DNA from 2 places in the Noviherbaspirillum sp. genome. Region 2 is predicted to be linked to the other one. Evidence: predicted binding sites of a transcription regulator. Region 2 holds the regulator's gene; the other holds the start of a gene.

Region 1 (10,210 bases), on a different contig from region 2:
CGTTTGATGAAGGGGCACTTCACGCCCGACCATCACTTCGGATTTGAAGGCGCAGCATGGTATTGGCACTTTGTCGACGTTGTCTGGCTCGGCTTGTACGTCGTGGTCTACTGGCTGTAATTCCAGGTTGGTGAAGAAAAGCCGCACCAAGGTGCGGCTTTTTTGCTGTTGGCATCCGGAATTATCGACTCTTCGTCAACGAATGCCGGTGGGTTCAATCCACCCCATCTGGTGCGCGATGAGGAGCAGTACGAACAATGTGATGGAGAACCCGACGCGCATGGCCAATGCCTTGACGGTCCGGTTGCTTTTGCCTTTGTCTCGCATCAGAAAGACAAGTGCCGAGGCGAGGCTGCCCAGGATAAGGATGAAAGCAATGGCGACAAGAATTTTCATGATTGCACACGCTGGTCTGATTACGTCCACCAGCGTGATGGATGGTCTGAATAAAGTGACATTGTAATGCCAATAAAATTCCGGTTTCGCTGGATTCCGTTTATTGCGACGATCATTGCGGTGACGATCGGCATTTCGCTTGGCCAATGGCAGACGAGAAGGGCGGCGGAAAAGCTTGCGATCGAGCATAAGCTGTCGACGCGTGAGGCAGCCGCGCCGGTGATGCTGTCTACCGGGCGTCCCGCGATTGACGAAGTGGAATACCGGCGCATTCGCGTATCAGGGCAATTCGTTCGTGACTGGCCCGTGTATCTCGATAACCGTCCCCACCAAGGTGCCGCTGGTTTTCATCTGCTGATGCCATTCAAGATTGCCGGGTCCGACATGCACATCCTGGTGGCGCGGGGTTGGGCCAAACGTGACGCAGTCGATCGGACCCGGTTGCCGGATATTGCCACGCCAGGAGGCATGATCGAACTGGAGGGCATCGCACGGCGAAATGCCGGCCAGGTATTGCAATTGGGCCAGCCCGAACCACTGAAGCCCGGCGCCATCGTGCAAAATCTGGATATTGCAGAATTCGAACGCGCCACCAGATTGCCGATGCAATCATTTGTGCTGGAGCAAACCAGCGACACACGGGACGGCCTCGTGCGTGAATGGCTCAGGCCGTCGACGGGCGTCGACAAGCACCGTGGATACGCTTTCCAATGGTATGCGCTGGCAGCGACCGCATTTCTCTTTTATGTAGTAACAGGACTCCGACGTGGAAAACACTAAGCAACAAAAATCCGGAAGATGGAAGCTGTTCGCAGTCATTCTTATCTGCGCGGCCCCGATGATCGCGTCCTACCTGACCTATTACGTCATCAAGCCGCAGGGACGCACCAATTACGGCACACTGATCGATCCGCGCGCGCACCCGATGCCGCCGTTGAATACCACGGGACTCGACGGCAAGCCGCTCGAACTGAATGCCTATAACGGAAAGTGGATCATGTTGCAGGTTGCCGATGCCGAATGCGCGCCGCCTTGCCGGGAGCGCTTGCACGACATGCGCCAGTTGCGGCTGGCAATGGGAAAAGACAAGGACCGGATCGAGCGGGTATGGTTGGTGACCGATGGCGATCCCCTGGATACGATGCTGATGCGTGAATACGATGGCACACACATGCTGCGCGCAAAGCCGGAAGCGTTGAAGAATTGGCTGCCTACCGACGGCGGGACGACGATCAGCGATCACCTGTACATGATCGATCCCCTGGGCAACCTGATGATGCGGTTTCCCAAGGACGCAGACCCCAATAAGGTCAAAAAGGACCTGTCGAAACTTCTTAAAGCCTCACGCATAGGATGACACCGGTATGCTGATCCAGTTGGCAATCATGGGTATTCTCGCGGCAATGCTGCCGCTTGCCGTTGTCTGGGTGTCCAGCGACAGGAACAAATATCGCAAGCTGATTTGGGTCACGCTGTTCCTGACCTTCGATCTGATCATGTTCGGCGCATTCACGCGCCTGACAGACTCCGGGCTCGGATGCCCCGACTGGCCCGGTTGTTATGGCCATGCCAATCCCCTGCAGGCACTCGACCAGATCCGTGCCGCCGAAGCAGCCATGCCTGACGGCCCTGTAACGGTGATGAAGGCATGGATCGAAATGATCCATCGCTATCTCGCAATGGGTGTCGGAGTGCTCATTCTCGCAATCATGACGATTGCCTGGCTGCGCTGGACGAAATCCAAACGAACGGATGAACGATTTTCGCCCTGGTTTCCAACGCTGTTGCTGCTGTTCGTCTGCGTTCAGGGCGCGTTCGGTGCCTGGACAGTGACACTGAAGCTGCAGCCCGTCATCGTGACGATCCACTTGGTGCTTGGCATGGGCCTCCTGGGAATGCTGACCTGGATGGCGGCCAGTCAGAGCCGGCACGCACCGATCGCGCAAAATGCCGTGAGCATGCGGATGCCTGCAGTGATTGCGATGCTGCTGTTGAGCGTGCAGATCGCTTTGGGAGGGTGGGTCAGTACCAACTATGCCGCGCTGGCGTGCATGGATTTTCCTCTTTGCCACGGACAGTTACTGCCGCAGATGGATTTCGCCAATGGCTTCACCCTATGGCGTCACCTGGGTAAAACCGCAGACGGCGAGTACCTTCCGTTTCCCGCGCTGACCGCCATCCATTGGGTGCATCGCAGCTTTGCCTTTGTCGTGATCGCGTTCCTGGCATGGCTGGCACATAAAGCGATGCGAATCGACGGCCTCCGGAAAACCGGGCTATGGATACTGGTCGTAATGACAATTCAGCTTCTGACCGGGCTGACGACAATTTTCCTGCAGTGGCCGCTCGCTCTGGCAGTGGCACACAACGGCGGCGCGGCGCTGCTCGTGCTGCTACTGACCATGTTAAACTACAAGGCTCGAATTCCGACAGCGACCGCTGCACATCACGCCACCACTCGCCTGTCCGCCGCCTGAGATCCAATTGACTACCTTGACCGCTTCCCCTAACCGCCTTGCGCAATACTGGGCATTGACCAAGCCGCGCGTGACGCAGCTGGCCGTGTTTTGCGCAGTGATCGGCATGTTTCTCGCAACGCCCACTCTGCCAGACTGGAAAACAGTCATAGCGGCGACAATCGGCATCTGGCTTCTTGCGGGAGCCGCTTTTGCCGTCAATTGCCTGGTGGAACGTGAAATCGACTCGCGCATGGCCCGTACTGCCCGCCGTCCGATGGCCACGGGCGAATTGACCGTGTCGCAAACCCTGGTCTTTTCCGGCGTGATCGGCGGCATCGGCATGTGGGTTCTCTATAACTTCGTGAACCCGCTCACCATGTGGCTGACCTTTGCCACCTTCGTCGGTTACGCTGTCATTTATACGATGATTCTGAAGCCGGCGACACCGCAAAACATCGTCATCGGCGGCTTGTCCGGTGCCATGCCGCCGGCATTGGGTTGGGCGGCGATTGCCAATGACGTCCCTATGCAAGCATGGATACTGGTCCTGATCATTTTCGTGTGGACGCCACCGCATTTCTGGGCACTGGCTCTTTATCGCCGTGACGATTACGCAAGGTCCGGATTGCCGATGCTGCCCATCACTCACGGCCTCAAGTTCACCCAATTCCATATCCTGCTATACACGATCGCGCTGGTGGCCACGACCATGTTGCCTTACGCGGTGAAGATGAGTGGGCTGATCTATCTCGCGAGCGCCTCGATTCTGGGTGCAATTTTCCTCTGGTATGCATGGCGGATATATCGTCATTACACCGATCTGCTGGCGCGTCAGACATTTACGTATTCAATCGTCTATCTGTCGTTGCTTTTCGTTGCCCTGCTGGCCGATCACTATCTGAAGTTTTAAGGCATGCACTCTCCATCCTTCATCCGGTCGTTTGTTCTTGCGCTGTTCGCCCTGTTTGTACTGGCCGGATGCAACCGTCAACCAGAACAGGTGTTCAAGAACACCGACATCACCGGTCTTGACTATGCCCGCGGCTTTACGCTGACCGACCATACCGGCAAGACCCGTACCCTTGCCGACTTCAAGGGCAAGGCAGTAGTGGTTTTTTTTGGATTTACCCAATGCCCGGACGTCTGTCCGACGACGATGTCGGAGATGGCCGGCGTCATGAAAGAGCTCGGGCCGTTGGCCGACAAGGTTCAGGTATTGTTCATCACAGTCGATCCGGAACGCGACACACAGCAGCTTTTAGCCCAGTATGTGCCTGCGTTCGATTCGCGCTTCCTGGGACTGGTGGGTGATAAAGCGGCAACGGATGCGGTGGCCAAGGAATTCAAGGTCTTCTATCAAAAGGTGCCTGGCAAGACTCCCGGCAGCTATTCGGTGGATCACACCGCGGGAAGCTATGTATTTGATCCGCAGGGGCGTATTCGGCTTTTCATCCGGCACGGACAGGGTACGGAACCGATCGTGCATGATTTGAAGATGCTGCTGTCCTGACAAAGGCAATTACGTGGCACCAAACAAAAAGCGCTCGATATCGAGCGCTTTTTGTTTGGTGCTACTTCAACGATGCTAGGCATCAGGCGTACTCGGCCAATGCGCCTTTCATTTTCTTCAGCGCGGCACTTTCGATCTGGCGAATTCGCTCGGCAGACACGCCGAACTCATCGGCCAACTCATGCAGCGTTGCGCCGGAACCGTCGTCGTTCGATAACCAGCGTGCCTCCACGATGCGACGGGAGCGGGGATCCAGCTTCCCCAGCGCAGTCTCCAGGCCTTCCGACTGGAGCCGGTCATACTGCTGCGCTTCCAACGCCTTGGTCGGCTCATTGGCATCGGAGGACAGGTAAGCAATCGGTGCAAACTTGTCGTCTTCGTCGTCGGTCGGCGCCTCAAGCGCAATATCGCGGCCCGACATGCGGGTTTCCATTTCAATCACTTCTTCACGCTTGACGTTCAACGTCCTGGCAAGATCCTCGACTTGCGCCGGCGTCATGGCGTCCAGCCCTTCCTTGTGGCTGCGCAGGTTGAAAAACAATTTGCGCTGGGCCTTGGTGGTGGCCACCTTGACGAGCCGCCAGTTCTTCAGGATGTACTCGTGCATTTCAGCCTTGATCCAGTGCATCGCATACGAGACCAGGCGCACACCCTGATCAGGGTCGAACCGCTTGACTGCTTTCATCAGCCCGATATTACCTTCCTGAATCAAGTCGGCATGCGGCAATCCGTAACCGAGATAACCGCGTGCAATCGACACCACCAGGCGTAAATGGGATAAAACCAGCTTCTGCGCAGCTGCCAGATCATTGTTGTCCCGAAGACGGCGGGCGAGCGATATTTCTTCTTCCTGCGAAAGCATCGGAAGCCGGTTTACGGCGGAGATATACGCTTCAATGTTGCCCAAGCTGCCCGAAAATCCAAGCGAAAGTGCCTGATTTCCAAAGGGAACTAGTCCGGATTGTGCAGATGGTGTAGTCATTTTTTCTCCTTCTTCCCCAACAAATTCCCGGCCAAAAGACCGGTCAGTCAGATCAGTCGTTATATTAGCACTCTAGGAAACAGAGTGCTAATGAGGGATTTTAAAGGGATGGATAGGTTAATTGCTATTGCAGAAGCGTAATTGATTGCTAACGCTAACTGTATTGAAAATCACAATGACGAAGTTGTGTGAAATCAAGTGTCCGGACGGTATTTTAAAAATCAGGCCAAGCGGGAAAGATGCCGCCGCACTGAAAGCAGGGCACCGAAAAGCCCGAGACCGGAGCTGCCCGCCAATAAAAGAACAACGATCGGCCCATGCAGAGACGAAAGCTGAAATTCGGATGCATACAAACGGGCAAATTCCGCGATTGCGCCATTCAGCGGGCGAAGCGCAGTTCCCACCGCGAGAAGCGCCGTAACCCCAGCCAGCAAACCGAGCAGCGCGCCTGTGTAGTAAAACGGCCTGGAGATATGGCTATCCGTCGCACCGAACAACCGGCAAACTTCGATCTCTTCACGTTGGGTCAACACCTGGAGTCGGACTGTATTGAAGACGACTGCAACCACCACCACCGCCAGTGTCGCCGCAAGGAAAAACAAGCCTAGGCGCAATACCTGCATGAGCGCCGCCAGCCGCTTCACCCAGGCCGAGTCGACCTGCACATATTCGACACCGGGTAGCGCTTTTAATTGCACGGCGATGGCATCAATTTTTCGCGCATCGTCCGCCGACTGGAATCCGGCAAGCTTCAATACATATCCGTCCGGCAGAGGATTCTCGCCCAGGGTGGTAAGGGCGTCGGACAATCCGGTGCGGCTCTTCAGTGCGCTGAGCGCATGTTCACGTGGAATGAATTCAAGCCTGCCCGTATTGCCGGTCTTCTGCAGCACGCGCTGTATATCGGCGGCCAGTGCCCTGGATCGCTCACGGGGTGTGTCGACGCCCATGAATATACTGATCTCGGGTTCCACTGCCAGTTGCTCGCTGACAGGACGCACATTTTCCAACAGGGTCAGCCCGGCGAAAGGAAGGGAAAGGGCGATCGCTATGACGAGGACATTCATGGCGAAGCTTCCCGGCGCATGGGCAAATTGCCTGATTGCATCCGCAATAGCCGCCAGGTGCTGACGGATCCAGGCGCTCATGCTGCGCCTCGCAGGAATTCCGTACCGGCACCCGGGACCAGGCGGCCTTGATGCAACCTGATGATCCGTGTCGCACTTGCAAGGATGTGCTCGTCATGGGTCGAAATCAGGCATGTCACACCGGCGCCGTGAAAGGCTTTCAGTGCGTCGAGGACGAGATCGGCGCTTGCGCGATCAAGGTTGGCTGTCGGTTCGTCGGCAAGGATGATTTGCGGGCGATTGACGATCGCCCGGGCAATGGCCACCCGCTGCTGTTCGCCGCCGGACAAGGTTTGCGGATTGCTCGCCGCTTTTTCGGGAAGTCCCACCTTGTCGAGCGCAGCGCGGGCACGTCGCTCCGCTTCGGCTTTCGTTGAACCCGTCACCAATAGCGGCAGCATGACGTTCGACAGGACGCTGCGGTCAAACAACAGCCGTTGCTGCTGAAAGATCAAGCCGATTTTTCGCCGCAAATAGGGTAGCCCGGCGGCTTGCAAGGCGCCGACATCCTGCCCGTAGACAGTGACGGTGCCCGAAGTCGGTCGTTCGATGGCGGGTATCATTTTGAGCAGGGTGGATTTTCCCGCGCCGGACGGTCCGGAGAGAAACGCCAGTTCGCCGGTCGGGATCGACAGGGTAATGTCCGACAATGCCATTGCATTGCCGCCATAGCGTTTGGATACCTGCTTGAATTCAATCATTGAAATCAGCTCAGCAAGGCGTCGACGAACTCCTCGGCATCGAACGGCTGCAAGTCCTCGATCTTCTCGCCGACACCGATAAAGTACACCGGCACCGGCCGCGTCTTCGCAATGGCCGCAAGCACGCCGCCTTTCGCGGTGCCGTCCAGTTTGGTGACGATCAGTCCGGTCAGTTTGAGCGCATCGTCGAAGGCTTTTACCTGTGCAAGGGCGTTCTGCCCGGTATTGCCATCGATAACGAGCAGGACCTCATGCGGTGCGCCTTCCATGCCTTTGCCAATGACGCGCTGTACCTTCTTCAGCTCTTCCATCAGGTGCAGTTGCGTTGGCAGGCGACCCGCCGTATCTACCATCACGACATTGATCCGGCGCGCTTTCGCCGACTGCACCGCGTCGTAAGCAACGGCGGCCGGGTCTCCGGACTCCTGTGCGATGACCACAACGTTATTGCGCTCGCCCCAGATTGTCAGCTGTTCCCTGGCGGCCGCGCGGAAGGTATCGCCTGCCGCCAGCAGGACAGACTGTTCGTGCGCCTGCAAGTGCTTGGCAAGCTTGCCTATCGTGGTCGTCTTTCCGGCCCCGTTGACGCCGGCAATCATCATCACCAGCGGTTGATGCAGGCCAAGCACCATAGGCTTCTGCAACGGCCTGAGCATGTCGACCAGCAAGCCGCGCAGAGCCGCCTTGACTTGGGCCGCTTCGGTGAGCTTGCCTTCCTTGACCTTCTTCTTGAGGGCGTCGAGCAGATATCGGGTGGCTTCGACACCGGCATCCGAAACCAGCAATGCCGATTCCAGTTCGTCGTACAAATCGTCATCGATCTTTGCGCCGACAAACAGCGTGGTCAGATTGGTCGAAGTCTTCGATAATCCGGTCTTCAGCCGATTGAGCCACGACTGCCGCTGTTCCTGGGACGGTGCAGGTGCGGGAACGATTTCACCTTCCTCATGAATTGGATCTGACACTTCCGCTGGCACATCGGCCGGCGCAGAGGCCAGGCGCGCCGGCACGGCAGCCTTCTGCTTCACCGGCGGCGGCTCGACCGGCTTCTTCGGTGCGGCCCCTGCCGGCGTATCTCCCCTGATGCGGTCAAACCATGATGACTTCTGTTCTGCCGGAGACGGATTTTCCTTATCCTCGACAATAGGCGTCGCTTCCTGGGTCGGCACGATCTCTTCCAATTTCTCGTCGGAAACGGGCGTGTCTTTGGATTTTTTCTTGAAGAAACTAAACATCGGGAATTGAAAGAAGTGCGGTGGGAGGCCGTTCAGCCTCTGCTCGGAAAGAAGATACAATCGCGACATTCTAACAGAGCGTTGCCTATGAAAATCCGGATCGCTGCAATCATGTCGGCCTGGGTGCTGCTTGTCGCCCCACTGCAGTCTCTCGCCGCGCAGGCCCAGCCTGCAAAGGAATTCATGCTGAAGAACGGCATGAAAGTTATCGTCAAGGAAGACAACCGCGCACCCACGGTTGCGCACATGGTCTGGTACAAGGTCGGATCGATGGACGAACAGAGCGGAACCACCGGTGTCGCCCACGTCCTCGAACACATGATGTTCAAAGGTACCAAGACCCTGAAGCCGGGGGAGTTCAGCCAGCGTGTCGCCGCGCTCGGCGGCCGTGAGAACGCCTTCACGAGCAAGGATTACACCGCCTATTTCCAGCAGATCGAAAAGTCGAGGCTGGAACAGGTAATGGCGCTGGAATCGGACCGCATGTCCAACCTCATCTTCGACAAGGACGAGTTCGGCAGGGAAGTTCGCGTGGTAATGGAAGAGCGGCGCTGGCGCACCGAAGACCAGCCGATTCCCTTGCTGTATGAAGCACTGAATGCGACCGCTTTCACCGCGCATCCCTACCACAATCCGATTATCGGCTGGATGAACGACCTTCAGAACATGACGGTGGATGACGCAAAGGCGTGGTACCAGCGCTGGTATGCACCGAACAATGCCACGCTGGTCGTTGCCGGCGACGTGGATGCAAAAAAGGTTCTTGCGCTGGCGGAAAAGTACTACGGCAGGTATCCCAAGGAAGTGCTGCCGCTGCGCAAGCCGCAAATCGAGCCGCCGCAACGCGGCATCAAGCGGATCACCGTCAGGGCGCCGGCCGAGAATCCGTACGTGGTGATGGCATTCAAGGTGCCCACGCTCCGCGACGTGGAAAAGGATCAGGACGTGTATGCCCTTGACGTCCTGGCGGCCGTGCTGGACGGTTACGACAATGCCCGGCTGAATGCAAAGCTGGTGCGCACCGATCGGGTTGCCAATTCGGCGGGCGCCGGCTATTCCAACATCGCGCGTGGTCCCGTCTTGTTCCTTCTGGACGGCACGCCGGCACAGGGCACCACCACCGAACAGCTTGAAAAGATGCTGCGGGCGGAGGTCGAACGGATCGCCAAGGAAGGCGTATCGGAAGAAGAGCTGACGCGGGTAAAGACACAGCTCATCGCCGGACAAATTTATAAGCGCGATTCGGTGTTCGGACAGGCGATGGAGATCGGCGTCATGGAAATGAGCGGCCTTTCCCATAAGGATATCGACCGCATCATCGAGAAACTCAAAACCGTCACGTCGGCGCAGGTCCAGGCGGTTGCCCAGAAATATTTTGGTGATGAAAGCCTGACGGTCGGCACGCTGTATCCACTGCCGCTGTCGGAAAAGAAACCGGCACCTCCACCGCTGCGCCACTAGCATTGCCTGGCGCCTGCGCATATGCCGCAAGCGCCGGCTTCAATGAAATATGACCATGAAAAAATTTGTTTTTGCCTTGGTGATGTGCGTCGCACTGAATGCGCACGCTGCCTTGAAGATCCAATCCTGGACACTCGACAATGGCGCGCGCGTGCTCTTCGTCGAGAACAACTCGATTCCCGTTCTCGACATCAGTGTCGAATTCGACGCCGGCTCACGCCGCGATCCCGCCGATAAAGCCGGCATCGCTTCGCTGACCAATGCGATGCTCGCACGCGGCGTACGCGCCTCTGATGCGCCCCAGAGCGAACCGGCGCTGACCGAGGCGCAGATTTCCGA
Region 2 (10,210 bases):
ATCGCCGAAGGCGTCGGAGAACCCACCCCCGGCGAAACCGCCGCCGGCACCGAACCCGCCCATGTTGGGGTCGACACCCGCGTGGCCGTAGCGGTCGTAGGCTTCACGCTTCTGCGCATCGGAGAGCATCTCGTAGGCTTCCTTCGCCTCCTTGAATTTATCTTCCGCCCCCTTGCTGTCCGGATTGCGGTCCGGATGGTATTTCATCGCGAGCTTTCGATACGCCTTCTTGATGTCTTCCTCGGAAGCGTTCTTCGCTACGCCCAGTATTTCGTAATAATCGCGCTTTGCCATGTTCTAGGCATCCTAACTTTAAGCAAAAACGCCGAGCCGAGGATCGATGTCGATCACTACGGCCCGGCGAGGCGTCACGGAATGCACCGTGACCCGATACCTTTATTTGTCTTTGACTTCCTTGAAGTCGGCATCGACAACATCTTCTTCCTGCTTCGACTCGGAAGCACCCGCTCCGCCGGCCGCGCCTGTCGCACCCGCCGCACCGGCAGCGCCTGCCTGCTGGGCCTGCATATCGGCGTACATCTTTTCACCGAGCTTCTGTGCCGCGGTGGAGAGTGCTGCGACTTTTCCGTCGATGGCATCCTTGTCGTTGCCTTTGAGGGCTTCTTCAAGTTCCTTGATGGCTGCTTCGATCTTTTCCTTCTCGCCGCCTTCCAGCTTGTCGCCGTATTCGGTCAGGGACTTCTTGGTCGAGTGCACCAGTGCATCGCCCTGGTTGCGCGCGTCGGCCAGTTCCTTCAGCTTCCGGTCCTCGTCCGCATACAGCTCCGCGTCCTTCACCATCTTCTGGATCTCTTCCTCGCTCAAGCCGGAATTGGCCTTGATGGTGATCTTGTTTTCCTTGCCGGTGGCCTTGTCTTTCGCGCCAACATGCAGGATGCCGTTGGCGTCGATATCGAAGGTCACTTCGATCTGCGGCGTACCGCGCGGCGATGGCGGGATGCCTTCGAGATTGAACTCGCCCAGCAGCTTGTTGCCGGTAGCAATCTCGCGCTCACCCTGGTAGACCTTGATCGTCACCGCCGGCTGGTTGTCGTCGGCGGTCGAGAACACCTGGCTAAACTTGGTCGGAATCGTGGTGTTCTTCTGGATCATCTTAGTCATGACGCCGCCCAGTGTTTCGATGCCCAGGGACAGCGGTGTCACGTCCAGCAGCAGCAGGTCCTTGCGGTCGCCCGACAGAACCGAACCCTGAATTGCCGCACCGACGGCAACGGCTTCATCCGGATTCACATCCTTGCGCGGATCCTTGCCGAAAAATTCCTTCACCTTTTCCTGCACCTTCGGCATACGGGTCATGCCGCCGACCAGGATGACGTCCTGGATGTCGGAAACCTTGACGCCGGCATCCTTGATGGCAGTACGGCACGGCTCGATGGTACGTGCGATCAGCTCCTCGACCAGCGACTCCAGCTTGGCGCGGGTAACCTTCATGGTGAGGTGGACCGGCGCGCCGTTGGCCATCGCGATATACGGCTCGTTGATCTCGGTTTGCTGCGACGACGACAGTTCGATCTTCGCGCGCTCGGCCGATGCCTTGATACGCTGCAGTGCGATCGCGTCCTTCGACAGGTCGAGGCCGTTGATCTTCTTGAACTCGTCGATGATGTAATCGATGATGCGCTGGTCGAAGTCTTCGCCGCCGAGGAAGGTGTCACCGTTGGTGGACAGCACTTCGAACTGCATTTCGCCGTCGACGTCCGCGATCTCGATGATCGAGATGTCGAAGGTGCCGCCGCCAAGGTCATACACGGCGATCTTGCGGTCGCCCTTGCCGCTCTTGTCGAGGCCGAATGCCAGCGCAGCCGCGGTCGGCTCGTTGATGATGCGCTTGACATCCAGGCCGGCGATGCGGCCGGCATCCTTGGTCGCCTGGCGCTGTGCGTCGTTGAAGTATGCCGGTACGGTGATCACGGCTTCGGTGACTTCTTCGCCGAGATAATCTTCGGCGGTCTTTTTCATCTTGCGCAAAGTTTCGGCGGATACCTGCTGCGCCGCGAGTTTCTTGTCGCGGACCTGCACCCAGGCGTCGCCGTTGTCGGCCTTGACGATCTGGTAGGGCATCAGGCTGATGTCCTTCTGGACTTCCTTTTCCGCAAATTTGCGGCCGATCAGTCGCTTGACTGCGTAGAGAGTGTTCTTGGGATTAGTAACGGCCTGGCGCTTCGCAGGTGCGCCAACGAGAATTTCACCGTCTTCCTGATACGCGACGACGGAAGGCGTCGTGCGGGAGCCTTCGGAGTTCTCGATGACCTTCGGCTGGCCGCCTTCCATGATCGCCACGCAGGAATTGGTCGTACCCAAATCGATGCCTATGATCTTGCCCATAATTTGTTCCTTTAATGAAAAACTATCGTTCTGTTAATTGAATGTGTGGAGCACGGTTTGTTTTTTCAAGCTTGTCCGGTCCAGCGAATCTTTTTTATTGCGCGACGGTAACCAAGGCGGGCCGCAGCAGGCGGTCGGCGATCATGTATCCCTTTTGCAATACGCTGACGATGGTGTTGGCTTCCTGATCGGCGGGGACCATCGAAATCGCCTGGTGCTTCATCGGGTCGAGTTTCTCGCCTGGCTGGGGATTGATTTCCATGAGGCGGTTGCGCTCGAAGGCCGAGGAAAGCTGTTTCAGCGTCATTTCTACGCCTTCTTTCAGCGAGTCGACCGATGGTGTATCCAGCTTCAGCGCCATTTCAAGGCTGTCCTTCACCGGAACCAGCAATTCCGCGAAGTTTTCGATCGCAAATTTGTGTGCCTTTGCAATGTCGTCCTGCGCCCGGCGACGGATATTCTCCGCATCGGCCTTGGCACGCAGGAACGCATCCTGCATCTCGGAGGCTTTTGCCTCGGCCATGATCAGCCTTTGTTCAAGCCCGGGATCCACAGCCGTAGCTGTCTGACCATCAGGTACAGGCCCCGGATTTTCTGCCACTCCGTTAGGGATGTCATGCATCCGGTCCGTTTGGTCGTGCATTTTCTCTTGGTCTTGCATCACAAAAAAACCTCCAACAATCAATGACTTAACCTCAACACACCTGCTAAATGGGGTTATGCCATATTTTTTCAAGGGGAATTACGCAGGATTTTGGTGATTCTGGGCACCGTGCCTGCAGCAACATTGAGTATTAGCAACGCCGGGGCAAATTTTCAGGCGCACAGTTATTTACTGTTACAGCCCTTACTGCCTGTGCACATCGTTCGCCGGCGGGAGTTATTAATATGGCCTCACCTGAATAGCGACATGAAACTTCCCGCCGCCATGAAACTGCCCATCATCTCCGCTTCCGTCGTTGCTTACAGCCTTCTTTCCGCCGCGTGGATCTGCCACCACGGCCTGGTGTACTTATTCACGCTAAGCTGACCTCCCAGGCTGTGTACGATAGGCCGCTGCGCGGTTCGGCGATTCACCTGCAGTGCGCGGCGTACTTCAATACGCGTGCGCTCCCCCGGTGCATCGCCAAACCGCTCGCAACGCCTGTCAAACAAGCCCTAGGTGACGGCGCCCATGCGCTGCGCCAGGTCGCGCGACAGCGCCGCCGCCCGGTTTTCCTGCTCCCGCGTGGCGGGCGTGACCATGCTCAGCCACCCGCCCATATGGGTTTCGGCGACATCGGCCAGCGCGCGGATCCAGCCGGGAGATTCGTTCAGACAGGGAATGTAGTGAAATTCCTTTCCGCCCGCCGCGAGGAAATCGTGCCTGGCCTCCATGGAGATCTCTTCCAGCGTCTCCAGGCAATCGCTGGTGAATCCCGGACACATGACATCGACCCGCTTGACGCCCTCCCTGGCAAGCTTCTGCAGGGTCGGCGCGGTATAGGGCTGCAGCCACTCGGCCTTGCCGAAGCGCGACTGGAACGTGACCATGTAGCGGTCGGCGCCCAGTCCGAGCCGTGCGGCCAGCAGGCGCGCGGTCTTATGGCATTCGCAGTGATACGGATCGCCGAGTTGCAGCGTCCGTTTCGGCACACCGTGGAAACTCATCACCAGCTTGTCCGGCTCGCCATGCATGTCCCAATACGCCTGCACGGAGGTCGCCAGGGCATCGATGTAGGCTTCCTGGTCATGGTAATGCTTGACGAAGCGCAGCTCCGGCAGGTTGCGCATGCGCGTCAGGTGGGCCGACACGGCATCGTTGATGGAGGCGGTCGTGGTGCCTGAATACTGCGGATAGGCCGGCACGACCAGGATGCGGTCGCAGCCTTCGGCCTTGAGTCGATCGATCGTATCGGCGATCGACGGGCTGCCGTAACGCATCGCATAGGCCACGCGGACGTCATGTCCCCGCTCGCCGAGATAGCCGCGCAGGAGCAAGGCCTGCTTTTCGGTATGCACCTTGAGCGGAGAGCCTTCCTTGGACCAGATCGACGCATACTTCTCCGCCGACTTGGACGACCTGAACGGGAGAATGATGCCGTTCAGGATGAACCACCAGGCGGCTTTCGGAATTTCCACCACCCGGGGATCGGACAGGAATTGCCTGAGGTAGCGGCGGACCGCAGGCGTGGTCGGGGCATCCGGCGTGCCGAGGTTGACGAAGAGCACCGCTGGCCGCGAAATCGTGCCATGGGCATACGACGGTTCTTTATTGAAACCCATTGATCGATACCTTTTTACCTGATCGGTTTGGGCCGGCCTTGGAACCTAGGAGGCCAGCAGTTCCCTGGCATGTTTGCGGGTGGTGGCCGTAATTTCAAGTCCCCCGAGCATACGGGCGACTTCCTCGATACGGGCTTTGGCATCCAGCGCTTCAATCTGCGATACGGTTTTGCCATCCGCGCTGGATTTGCTGACCTGGTAGTGCTGGTTCGCCTGGCTGGCAACTTGCGGCAAATGTGTCACGCACAACACCTGGCGGTCCTGGCCGAGGCGCTTCAGCAGGCGACCGACCACCTCTGCGACGCCGCCGCCGATACCGCTGTCCACCTCGTCGAAAATCAATGTCGGGATCGAGGTGGCGCTTGACGTAATCACGGAAATCGCAAGCGAGATGCGCGCCAGCTCTCCCCCCGACGCGACTTTTGCCAGCGGTCTGGGCGCGGTTCCGGCATGCGCGGCAACCATGAATTCCACCTGCTCCAGGCCATACGCGGCCGGCTCGCAACGATGTAGCGCAATCTCGAATCGCCCGCCTGCCATGCTGAGTTCCTGCATCGCGGCAGTGACCGAGGCGCCCAGCGATGCTGCCGCCTTCGCCCTTCCCTTCGACAGCGTTTCGGCGGCATCGAGATAGGCGGCTTTCAGCTTTTCCTCCTGCGCACGCATCGCATCGAGATCGCTCGCATCGGCCAATTGGCGAAGCTGCGCGGACAAGGTCGCCAATTCTGCGGGCAGGTCTTCCGGCGCGACACGGAACTTGCGCGCCGTCGAATGGATGGCGTCAAGCCGGGCTTCCACTTCGTGCAGACGGTCCGGGTCCAGCTCGACTCGCCCCAGGTAGTCGTTCAATGAATACACGGCTTCCTGCAATTGGATGGCCGCCGGCTCCAGCGCTTCCAGCACCGGTTTCAGCGCCGCATCGACGTCCGCAAGCTTGCTCAGTTTCTGGGTCAGGGCCGAAAGCTGGGACAACATCGGGTTGTCCGCTTCGGAAATGACGGTGAGCGCCTCCTGCGCGCCCTCGATCAGGCTCGCCGCGTTCGACAGCCGGCTATGCTCGTTGCCGATGTCCGTCCACTCGCCCGGCTTGACCGCCAGCTTCTCGAGTTCATTGACCTGCCATTCCAGCCGCTCCCGCTCAAGCAAAACGTTCCTGGCATTGATTTCGAAATCCTCGCGCTGCTTGGCCAGCGCGCGCCAGGTCTTGTAGGCGGCGGCCACCGCTTTGGTCTCGTTTTCCAGCCCGGCCTGGCTGTCCAGGAGTGTCCGCTGCGCATCGGTTTTCAGCAGCGACTGGTGCGCATGCTGGCCATGGATGTCCACCAGCATTTCACCCAGCTCGCGCAATTGCGCGGCGGTGGCGGCACTGCCATTGATATAGGCCTTGGACCGGCCGGCATTGTCGATGACGCGGCGGAGCAGCACTCCGCCCTCTTCATTGGTGAATTCATGCGCTTCGAGCCAGTCCTGTGCCTCCCTGCTGGGACCGAACTCTGCGCTGATGTCTGCACGGGCCGCACCTTCGCGGACGACGCTGGCGTCGCCGCGGCCGCCGAGCGCAAGGGCAAGCGCGTCGATAAGGATGGACTTGCCCGCGCCGGTCTCGCCGGTGAACACGGTGAAGCCTGGCGCGAATTCAAGTTCGATAGCGTCTACGATAACGAAATCGCGAATGGATAATGTGCGAAGCATGTTCAGTCAGTATGCGGGTCTGTGCGAGTCGGGCTGGAAGTCGACGAATGGCAGGCTGGAATGATGGGCCGGCTATTTTAACCGCCCCTCCGCCGATGGGTACTCATGCCAATGGAGTTTCTCGCGCAAGGTGTCGTAATAACTCCAGCCTTGGGGATGCAGAAAGGTAATGGTATGCGCCGAGCGCCTGATGACAATACGATCATGATGCTGCAGGCTGGCCAGCGACTGCATGTCGAAGTTGGCGGTAATATCCCGCCCCCCCATGATTTCCACCTCGATCGCGCTGGTGTCCGGCACGACGATCGGGCGGTTGGACAATGCATGCGGGGCGATCGGCACCAGCACGATGCCCGACAGACTCGGATGCAGCAACGGACCGCCGGCGGACAAGGCATATGCCGTGGAACCGGTCGGCGTGGCGACGATGAGGCCGTCGGAACGCTGGTTGTACATGAACCGCCCATCAACCTCCACTTTCAGTTCCGCCATGCCGGAACCGGCACCGCGGGATACGACCACGTCATTGAATGCGAGCGCCTTGAATATCTGTGCGCCATCCCGCATCACTGTCCCTTCAAGAAGGGTGCGGCTTTCCGACTCCAGTTTTCCGGATAGCATCTCCTCCAGGACGGAAATCATGCTGTCCTGAGATATATCGGTCATGAAACCGAGCCGCCCCTGGTTGATGCCGATGAGCGGTACGTCATAGCATGCCAACTGGCGCGCTATTCCCAGCATGGTCCCGTCACCGCCGACGACGATCGCCACATCGGCGTGCTGGCCGATTTCCGCGGGCGTCATGGCAACAAGGCCTTGCATGCCGACGTTGCGCGCGGTCTCGGCTTCAAAGACGACCGTGTAGCCGTTTTGTGTCAGAAACAGTGCAATATCGGAAAGCGCCTCGGCAATACCGGCCGCCATGTATTTGCCGACGATGGCGACGGTGCGAAATGAGGTATAAGAGGTAGGCTGGGGCAAGGGCATGCTGCAGATTAGACCATAATTTACTTGCCTGTTGCAGTCTCAACATTTGTACTGGATGAATTGTTCCCATGCGCATCAAAGCCGTACTCTTCGATCTTGACGATACCTTGTGGCCGATCATGCCCGTCATCCGGCGTGCCGAGGACGAGCTGTTCGCCTGGCTGCAAGCCCATGTGCCTGCGGTCGCCAGCCGGTTTACCGTCGATGGCCTGCGGGACCGGCGGCGCCGGCTTCTGGAGCAGAATCCCCATTACCGGCTTGATCTGGCGAAGCTGCGGCATGCGGGTTTGACGGAAGCCTTCCTTGCCGCCGGCGAAGATTGCGCCAAGGTCGATCTGGCGATGGCGGTTTTTTCAAAGGCCCGAAATGAGGTCACCCCGTTTGACGACGTGGTACCTGTGCTTGAAAAATTGCGGGGACGTTTTTCCCTGGGTTCGGTATCGAACGGGGTGGCGGACCTGGAGGTGATCGGCTTGGCGAGATACTTCCAGGCATCCATCGCGGCTCACAGTTTCGGCGCGGCGAAACCTGAAGCGGCGATCTTTCAGGCCGCCTGCGACGCGCTCTGCGTTGCGCCTGAAGAAGCGGTTTATGTGGGAGACGATCCATTCCTCGATGTGGAAGGCGCCCATCGCGCCGGTCTGCATGCGGTATGGATGAACCGTGCAGGCCTCGAATCGGCGTTCAGACTCCCGGAACATATCCGCCCCGATGCAACTTTTACAACAATGCATGAACTGCATCAATGGCTCGATACCGCCGATACTATTGGCATGCAACACGGCAGCTCGCTAGAATAACGCCATGCAACTTGATAACCGTGCCCAAACTCTTCTCAAAGCTCTGGTCGAACGGTATATCGCCGACGGCCAGCCGGTTGGTTCGCGCGCCCTGTCGAAAATTTCCGGCCTCGAACTTTCGCCCGCGACCATCCGCAACATCATGGCCGACCTGGAAGAAATGGGCTTCGTCGCCAGTCCGCACACATCGGCCGGAAGGGTGCCCACCCCCCGAGGCTACCGCGTCTTCGTCGACACGCTGCTGACGGTCAAGCCGATCGACGCATCCAGCCTGGAATCGAAACTTCAGCTGCAGTTGCAAAAACATTCATCACAGAAAATCATCGCCAATGCGGCGCAGGTGCTGTCATCACTCTCACAGTTCGCCGGCGTCGTGATGACCCCGCGCCATGAGTCGATCTTCCAGCAGATCGAATTCCTGCGCCTGTCCGAAAAGCGCATTTTATTGGTCATCGTGGCACCCAACGGCGACGTCCAAAACCGCCTGCTGCTGACGAATGTCGATTACTCGCCATCGCAGCTGGTGCAGGCGGCGAACTATATCAATCAGCATTACGGCGGGCTGAGCTTCGATGACGTCCGCACCCGGCTGCAGAACGAACTGCGCCAATTGCGCGATGACATGACGGCGCTGATGCAGGCGGCGGTCGAGGCCGGCAGCGATGCGATGGCCAATACCGACGACGTCGTCATTTCCGGCGAACGGAACCTGTTGAGCGTCAGCGATCTGTCGGCCAACATGACGTCGCTGCGCAAGCTGTTTGAGATGTTCGAACAGAAAACCGGGCTGATGCAATTGCTGGACGTGTCCAGCAAGGCGACCGGCGTACAGATTTTCATCGGCGGCGAATCCCAATTGGTGCCCATGGACGACATGAGCGTGGTCACCGCGCCGTATGAAGTGAACGGCAAGATTGTCGGCACGCTTGGGGTCATCGGGCCGACACGGATGGCATACGAGCGGGTGATTCCGATCGTGGATATCACCGCGAAACTGCTGTCGAACGCGCTAAGTCACTCCTAGCTAAGTCAACGATCCGGGCAACCGGTCCTGCTTGTCCGGTCAGCGCGCGCGATGCGGGCAATCGGCCTTGTTGCAATGGCCGTACAGTGCCAGCGCATGTTCCGCGATGTTGAAGCCGCGCTCGATCGCGATCTTTTGCTGGCGCGCCTCGATTTCCTCGTCATAAAACTCTTCCACCCGCCCGCAGTCGAGGCAGACGAGATGATCGTGGTGGGAACCGGCGTTGAGTTCGAAGACAGCCTTGCCGGTTTCGAAATGATTGCGATGCAGCAGGCCGGCCTGCTCGAATTGCGTCAGCACGCGATAAACGGTTGCGAGGCCGACATCCATGTTCTCGTTCAACAAAATCTTGTAAACATCTTCGGCGCTCAAATGCCGCACCGGACTGTTCTGGAAAATGTCGAGAATTTTGAGCCGAGGCAGCGTTGCTTTCAGGCCGCTGGCTTTCAGCTCGGAAGGATTGTCGGGCATGGCGTTAGGTTGAATGAGATTATCTGCTTTATCATATAGCGTTTTAGCACACTTCCTCAACCGTTTAAATTTCACTATGCGAATGTCGCTCCTCCCCAGTGGACAACCATCGGCGCTTGCCACGCTGTGCCTGGCATTGGCCTGCCTTTCCGGTTGCGCATCGAAAAATCCCCTCATCGATGAGCCAGCCGCCACACCGGTCGCAAGCACTGCACCGCAGCGGAACGAGGCAACGCCGCCAGCAACCGCCACGGCGCCGGCGGCTTCCGCTACCGCTGCAAGCGCCCCCAACACTGGCGTGCAGGCCACCGGTCCGACCGGCGTGCGACGCTTTCTCGGCATCTTCGCCCCCTACCGGGTCGATGTTCAGCAAGGCAATTTTGTATCTCAGGAAATGGTGAACCAGCTCAAGGAAGGCATGACACGCGAGCAAGTGATCTTCGTGCTCGGCACGCCGCTGCTGACCGATGTCTTTCATGCGAACCGCTGGGACTATGTTTTCCGTCTCCAGAAACGGAACGGCGCAGTCATTTCCAGCCGAGTCACCGTGTTTTTCGACAATAACCGGCTGTCCCGGATTGACGGCGGCGCGCTGCCGACGGAGCAGGAATACCTGACCTTCATC

Evidence for each region. The regulator HrcA, encoded in region 2, represses chaperone genes, less so after heat shock. The targets are predictions, from matches to a motif close to TTAGCACTCNNNNNNNNNGAGTGCTAA.
Region 1: rpoH (RNA polymerase sigma factor RpoH) is a predicted target of HrcA. The motif match lies at 5,412-5,438, and genes of this name have one in related genera.

What each region holds. Positions count from the first base shown of each region.
Region 1 is NZ_DAIUCO010000017.1:25,995-36,204, forward strand. It holds gene V7080_RS03600 (cytochrome c oxidase subunit 3) at 1-120, shown strand, start outside; gene V7080_RS03605 (twin transmembrane helix small protein) at 196-396, opposite strand; gene V7080_RS03610 (SURF1 family protein) at 463-1,176, shown strand; gene V7080_RS03615 (SCO family protein) at 1,163-1,753, shown strand; gene V7080_RS03620 (COX15/CtaA family protein) at 1,761-2,873, shown strand; gene cyoE (heme o synthase) at 2,881-3,765, shown strand; gene V7080_RS03630 (SCO family protein) at 3,769-4,365, shown strand; gene rpoH (RNA polymerase sigma factor RpoH) at 4,448-5,347, opposite strand; gene V7080_RS03640 (cell division protein FtsX) at 5,569-6,495, opposite strand; gene V7080_RS03645 (cell division ATP-binding protein FtsE) at 6,492-7,175, opposite strand; gene ftsY (signal recognition particle-docking protein FtsY) at 7,181-8,410, opposite strand; gene V7080_RS03655 (M16 family metallopeptidase) at 8,498-9,871, shown strand; gene V7080_RS03660 (M16 family metallopeptidase) at 9,927-10,210, shown strand, end outside.
Region 2 is NZ_DAIUCO010000020.1:24,472-34,681, forward strand. It holds gene dnaJ (molecular chaperone DnaJ) at 1-294, opposite strand, end outside; gene dnaK (molecular chaperone DnaK) at 397-2,346, opposite strand; gene grpE (nucleotide exchange factor GrpE) at 2,441-3,007, opposite strand; gene hemH (ferrochelatase) at 3,505-4,611, opposite strand; gene recN (DNA repair protein RecN) at 4,657-6,303, opposite strand; gene V7080_RS04170 (NAD kinase) at 6,376-7,290, opposite strand; gene V7080_RS04175 (HAD family hydrolase) at 7,359-8,090, shown strand; gene hrcA (heat-inducible transcriptional repressor HrcA) at 8,095-9,114, shown strand; gene fur (ferric iron uptake transcriptional regulator) at 9,154-9,585, opposite strand; gene V7080_RS04190 (outer membrane protein assembly factor BamE) at 9,662-10,210, shown strand, end outside.